3 regions of the Paenibacillus marinisediminis genome follow, and region 1 is predicted to be linked to each of the others. Evidence: riboswitches for the same ligand, from Rfam matches in the RefSeq annotation. Region 1 holds a riboswitch; each other region holds the start of a gene.
The links. A riboswitch is a leader RNA that binds a small molecule or an ion and turns the genes downstream of it on or off. The one in region 1 is predicted to bind cyclic di-AMP.
Positions count from the first base shown of each region.

Region 2: it holds a riboswitch for cyclic di-AMP, as region 1 does, so the genes downstream of both, ACXX53_RS03295 (KamA family radical SAM protein) here and ACXX53_RS19575 (C40 family peptidase) in region 1, are expected to answer to the same signal.
Region 3: it holds a riboswitch for cyclic di-AMP, as region 1 does, so the genes downstream of both, ACXX53_RS12330 (TrkH family potassium uptake protein) here and ACXX53_RS19575 (C40 family peptidase) in region 1, are expected to answer to the same signal.

Region 1 is NZ_JBTGUH010000011.1:67,002-69,269, forward strand. It holds gene ACXX53_RS19565 (hypothetical protein) at 1-286, shown strand, start outside; gene ACXX53_RS19570 (hypothetical protein) at 332-484, shown strand; gene ACXX53_RS19575 (C40 family peptidase) at 548-1,015, opposite strand; cyclic di-AMP (ydaO/yuaA leader) riboswitch at 1,020-1,163, opposite strand; gene ACXX53_RS19580 (carbamoyl transferase) at 1,391-2,209, opposite strand; gene ACXX53_RS19585 (M1 family metallopeptidase) at 2,217-2,268, opposite strand, start outside.
Region 2 is NZ_JBTGUH010000001.1:729,519-731,786, reverse strand. It holds gene ACXX53_RS03300 (cobyric acid synthase) at 1-569, shown strand, start outside; cyclic di-AMP (ydaO/yuaA leader) riboswitch at 665-795, shown strand; gene ACXX53_RS03295 (KamA family radical SAM protein) at 1,083-2,174, shown strand.
Region 3 is NZ_JBTGUH010000004.1:257,067-259,334, reverse strand. It holds gene ACXX53_RS12335 (CPBP family intramembrane glutamic endopeptidase) at 1-995, opposite strand, end outside; cyclic di-AMP (ydaO/yuaA leader) riboswitch at 1,252-1,419, shown strand; gene ACXX53_RS12330 (TrkH family potassium uptake protein) at 1,490-2,268, shown strand, end outside.

The DNA of each region.
Region 1 (2,268 bases):
GATGCGAGAGCTGCGCGAGAAGCGTTTGATGCATATCGCCAAGAAATTGGGCGTATCGACAGAAGGGAAGACGCTTGAGCAGATTCGTGACGAAGTTCAACAGAAAATGGGTGGAAAAAAACACCTGTTCCACGGGAAACATGTCAATAAAGAGGACCGGGTGCAGCATATGAAAGATTGGTCTACGCAGAACGGTGCGCAGATGGACGGGATCACCGCAGAAGAATTAAAAGCGAAGATGCAGGAATGGAGAGCTCAACAGAGTGAGCAGGGCTCTCGACAATAGCACGGATGCAAAGTGAAGTGAGGCATGTCCACTGGTCTAAGGGACATGCCTTTATCATTACAATTGTTTCACGGGCAAGGCTTATCGTGGCATTGGACATTACTCTCGAAGTTTGAAGGATTAATGATTGCCATGCCGTCTAATAGTCAATTAATCATAACGAAGGCCGAAGGCTCACATCAACGCGGAGTTACATAATAAAAAACCCGACAGGCCGCATGAGGCATCCTACCGGGTTAATCTACTAAATCTGTTGAACTACTATTCGACTGCCATATACTTGTACTGCTCGTCGCTCAAGATGCGCTTAGCACCTACATAGCGGTTCTCATAGTAATCCATGCTCAAGCTGTCGATGCGAGTTCCCTTACTTGTAGAAGCGTGAGCAAATTTGTTGTCGCCAACGTAAATGCCAACGTGAGAAACACCTTTTCCGCTAGTATTAAAGAATACTAGGTCTCCAGGACGAAGTTCGCTCTTCTTTACTTTAGTACCTTCATCATACATCCCAGAGGATGTGCGAGGAAGATCAATTTCGTACTTGTCGAATACGTATCCTACGAATCCAGAGCAGTCAAAGCCTTTAGTTGTTGTGCCGCCGTACTTGTAATCAATACCTAACAAACCATCGATCGTAGTGTCCAGCTTAGTTGCTGCGAATGCGCTTCCAGTTCCGATAGAGAATAGCAAGCTCATTGCAACAGCTGCTGTGATAAACTTCTTCTTCAAGTAAATATACCCCTTCCGTGCCTGCGAGGTTAGCTGGAGGGTTCGGTTGAAGGTCCCCTATGATCTCTGCATAAGCAAGATCAATTCACCCAAAATACTTGGTTCCCCCGCTTCCCGGATGTGTACGGGAACTCGGCATAATAAGATCACATCTGAGTCCGATGCTTACAATTACAATCTTGCAAGAACTGAGAATGGTTTCATGACAAAGTTGTAATAAATCCTGGATTTATTTTAACAGAATGTAATTCATTTGACAAACTGTTTTTGTCCCTAAAATAAAAAAACTTGTCCCTATCCGCGAAAAAAGCGGGAAAGACAAGTTTTTTTTGCTATATATGCGTTCTATTTTTGATGCAGTATCAGCTGTATGATTTAGAGATTTTCCCGATGCTGCCAAGCTGCGTATCGGCTGGACAGGCTCCATAGCTTCAGCAAAGTTTGCAGTGCTGGAAAGGCCTGTTGAAGGATAAGGGCCGTCATGCCTGTCCAGAACATAGCGGCTGTTGTAACCATAGCGCCAGAGAGAGCTGTGATCAGGATGAATATGAGCGATATTCCGATAACGGGCAGAATACGGCGTATGCCCCATTTCATTGCCTGAAGAAGCGACATCTCTGTCGCCGCACCGAATTGCAGGAACAGGAACAGGTGATGCAGTAGCCATCCTCCTATGATCCAGACGAAGGCAATGGGCAGAACATTCATTAGCATGGACTGCCAATTTAGGGAAGTCGCCAGCGTCTCTGCCAGATAAGGGACGATCCAATAAGAGGGGGCCAACAACACAACCGTTTCGATTAGATACAATAAGGATATCGGTTTCCACACTGTGGCAATACCTCGAAAGAAGGTCAGACTGGATTCTGATCGATGATTGGCCATGGTATACAGCAGTCCGGCATGAATCAATGGTGTCAACAACATCCGCAGCGCGATAAATCCGATAGCAGCCCATAGATAAGGGGTATAAATAGATGTCTTGGTTAATTGGAATTGGCTTTCCAGCATAAAGATTTGATTGCTCATCTCAGACGGCGCTGGATCGGGATATCGCTTCAATATCGGAACAACGATAGAATCAATAAACCGGTAGAGGAAAAATCCCCACAATAGATGGTACAGGAACAGAAGTACCCAGATATGAACATGATTCTTGATCCAATCCCATCCTGTGCGAAAATGTGGTTTCATGCGACGATCACCACCCCAATACATTCGTAATCAGTTCAATCCACTTGACTGCTGTCCAA
Region 2 (2,268 bases), on a different contig from region 1:
TTCACCGCAGTGCGAAGCTGGTCGGAATCTGCGGTGGCTATCAAATGCTAGGCAATCTAATAAGTGATCCAGATGGTGCTGAGACAGAACCGGGGACGGTCGTTAAGGGCTTGAGTTATCTGCCGATAGAGACGTGCTTCTACGCGGAGAAGAAGATTGAGCGTGTGTCTGGCGAGGTAAGTCGAAATCTAACCGACAAGGAACACTTAGAGGGGTTGAAGATAGCAGGCTATGAAATTCATATGGGGCGTTCAACGGTAAATGTGAGCGAGAAAGCCATGGGTCCTATGTTCATGCTTCAAGGCGCCGGAGAAGCCTTTGGCGATGGCTTTGCCTCGATAGATGGGAAAGCATGGGGAACGTATGTGCACGGTATATTTCATAATGATCATTTTCGCCGTGCATGGCTTAATCAGCTGAGGGAAGAGAAGGGTTTATTGCCGCTCAATAGCTGTTTTAGCTTCGTGAATCGACAAGAAGAGGCTTTTGACAGGCTGGCTGATACAGTGCGCGAGCATCTGCGAATGGAGCTTCTTTACGATATTGCAGGAATCACTCCTCATGACTAACGGAAACATCATACATCAGTTGTGGTGCTCACATTTTGCGTTTCTGGAAAATATTGAGTGGTAATCATGTTGACAATATGTCAATATTCATATAGCATAGAAGTACGCTTAATTCCCAGCGATGGGAAGCGGGGGAACCAATCAGTGGGGCTAGTCGCAGCAATGCGTAGGAAACCATCTTTTCCGAGTCCGTCAGCTAACCTCGTTTGCAGGAGATGGGTCACATCACCATTATGAACATATCACCATGACCCGAATCTTTATTCGGGTTTTTATTTTTTTGCTGACCCTATTTCACAACAATGACCGATGAGTCATTATTTGTGTTGGGGTCTTTTTTATTGACCCGCAACAGTATTATCTTCTGCAAGCAAGAAAGAACCATTTTCCCCCCCCCCGTCTCAGTCAAGACGCATCTAGACTGAATCCAATCACCGATCATCATGATGATCCGCACATCACTTGAAAGAGAAGGACTGAGTAAGCCAATTCTTGAGTAAAGGGGCGATCGTAATGCCGCAACCAAAGTACATTACGCAGATTGATCGAATTACTGCTATTCCCGAGGAAGAACGCGCTAAGCTCAAACAGATCACGGAGAAATTCGTGTTCCGTGTGAATGATTACTACCTTGGCCTGATTGATTGGAACGATGAACATGATCCTATCCGCAAGCTCGTCATTCCGAATGAAGGAGAGCTGTTGGAGTATGGACGTTGGGATGCATCTGATGAGCATGCCAATTATGTAGCACCTGGATGTCAGCACAAGTATGGAACAACGGCGCTTCTCATTGTATCGGAGGTGTGCGGCGCTTACTGTCGTTATTGCTTCCGTAAACGCTTGTTCCGCAATGATGTGAATGAGGCTTCATTGAATGTAGAGCCGGGCCTAGCTTACATCGAACAGCATCCTGAGATCAACAATGTGCTGCTCACGGGCGGTGATAGCCTTATTCTCTCTACGAAGAAGATTCGTGAGATATTGGAACGTCTTCGCAGTATCGAGCACGTGAAGATTGTGCGATTCGGCTCCAAGCTGCCGGTGTTTAATCCGATGCGGATCTATGAAGATGAAGAGCTGCTTCAGGTGTTCCGTGAGAATTCGAGTGTAGATCAGCGGATCTATGTGATGGCGCATATCAACCATCCGCGAGAGATTACTCTTGAAGCGAAGCGAGCCTTTGATGCACTCCATAGCGCTGGTGTTATCGTGGTGAATCAAACGCCTGTATTAAAGGGGATTAATGATGATCCAGCGGTGTTGAGTGAACTGCTTGACCAATTATCATGGGCTGGTGTTACACCGTATTACTTTTTTATCAATCGTCCAGTTGCGGGCAATTCTGATTTTGTCTTGTCCTTGCATCGTGCATATGAAATTGTCGAGCAGGCGAAGGCACGGACCTCGGGGCTTGGTAAGCGGGTTAGATTGTCCATGAGTCATGCGTCCGGCAAGATTGAGATATTGGCGATCGAAGATGGCAAAGCCTATTTGAAGTTTCATCAATCGAAGAACGGAAATTATGGGAAGTTTATGACGCTGGATTGCCCGGAAGGTGCTTCATGGTTTGATGATCTACCAGGTCATGAACGGTACTTATAATCGAGATGGAATATCTAGAAAGAGTCCTGTAGTGATTAACTTGGCAGGAGAACGTTTTATGGAAACTATTGGATAAACACTGATCAATAAAAGT
Region 3 (2,268 bases), on a different contig from region 1:
ACCATTGCGGACTGCAGATATAAGGCGTTCTTTATATCGCCCGTTGTAACAGGTACTTTCTGTTCCAGCATGACATAGCTGGGCAGGGCGTTCCACGAGTGGACGATAGACAATCCGCAGGATATGACAGCAAGCAGTATGATCGTCCGGGAACCGAAATGTATCGTATGTCGATAGATTACAGCGCACACTACCGCTGCAATCCCCATAATAAGTGACATTAGCTGATAGGCGTAGTTTAGCATCTTCTCTGCTGAGTCCTGCTGGTGCACCATTTCTGAAGCATATGCAATCGGTACATTCCATACTGGTCGAAGGCTGGTTATGTAGTCTCCAGACCATGTGGCAACTAGCTCCAACGAGGCATCGCCTACTTTGGCAGCAGGCACAAGGTATCGGATCTCGTTCGGATTCGTGGCTGACACCGGCATTCGCCGTACTTGGGCATCTGTGTACCCGAGCTCGCGAACAGCTTCATCCGTCCGAGCGGCCTTATCAGCCTCGCTAAGGTTAGATGAACTAGAAGGCATGTCAGTCGTTCGGGTCTGATAACCTACCAGCTTACCGCTAGTCATGTGCAGATCTACGATGGTGTATTCCAGATCATTCAGATAGCCTCTTCTCATCAAGACACGGTAGTAGTCGTACGGAGCCAGCTTGTCCCAAGGCTCATAGCTCTCGTTCAATTGTTCTTTGCTTACATAGCCGGATAAGAGCTGATTCGTCTCATATATGACGGCTGTTTCCACTGGTTTATAGGACTGTCTTCCCGAGGCGAATGCCTCATCTGCATAAACCTTATATGCGAGGTTCAAAGCTTCTTGCTTCGTGAGGGGCTTGGCGAGTGCTTCTTCACTGCCAGATGCAATGGGAGCTATGACTTGAAATGCCAAGAAGATCATAAACCCGATCACGGAGCAAACGATTGCAAGTCTTGAGACAGTTCTCTGATGCAAAGGCGCAGTAACGGATGCTTGTGCAAAGTGAGAAGACAAGGGAATCCCCCTCTATCGTGGAATGGTCTTATAATGATTGTATATCTGATCATAGCCGCTTATGTTTCATTTGAAAAGGACAAGGTTATCGAAATTATAATGCAACGTCAAGAAAATGGGCGTGACACTGATGCATTGCATGAAAACATTCTAATGTAAACGCTCTTAGTCCCTAATTCGGCGGCATTTCCAATGAATTTGCCAGTATATTGACTTTGTAAGTGCTCGTATAAACGTATATAATCATCTCGTTATGAATTGTATAGAGCCGAGTTTCGCGCAAGCGAAAGCGGGGGAACCGATATTTGGGGTGAATTTCGCAATGTGTTGCAGTCTTAGAGCATAAGCTGTACACGCTGCGAATAGGGCAACTTGACGTGCCCGAATCCGTCAGCTAACCTCGTAGGCGAGCACGTCAGGAAACCAGACAGCATTGGTATTCCGATGCTTTTTTTTATGAATTTTTTTAGAGGTGGGCACAGCAAGTGAAAAAGATTGAGCTATTACGACCATGGAGGCTAACTCCGGCGCGCATATTGGCAGTGGGATTCGCTGCAATCATTTTGTTAGGCTCATTTCTTCTGATGCTCCCCATATCAAATGTTGACGGTAAACCGCTCCAATTTATCGATGCATTGTTCACAGCGACGTCTGCGACATGTGTTACGGGATTGGTTGTCGTTGATACGGGGTCGCACTTTACCATGTTCGGACAGATCGTCATCTTGTGTCTCATTCAGATCGGTGGTTTGGGATTCATGACGATGGCGACGTTGTTCGCACTCGTATTCAAGAAGAAGATATCGTTGAAGGAAAGGCTGATCTTGCAGGAAGCGCTGAATCAGGGCTCGATGGAAGGTATCGTTCGTCTTATCCGCAAAGTGCTGCTGTATTCTCTCATCATTGAAGGTTCAGCCGCTATGTTGTTTGCTCTGCGTTGGTCGATGGATATGCCTTTTGGACAGGCGCTGTACTTTGGGATATTTCACGGGATATCCTTTTTCAATAATGCGGGCTTCGATATATTCGGGATGACAGCAAGCGGACCGTTCTCCAGCTTGACCAGCTATGTCAATGATCCTCTCACTAACATCGTAGCGATGTTCCTGATTGTATCGGGAGGTATAGGATTTATCGTAATATCCGATCTGGTTGATTATCACAAGACGAAGCGATTGTCGCTTCATACGAAGGTTGTACTATATACAACTGGCTTCTTAATCGTATTCGGGGCGCTTGTCATCTTCTTATTCGAATATTCGAATCCAAACAC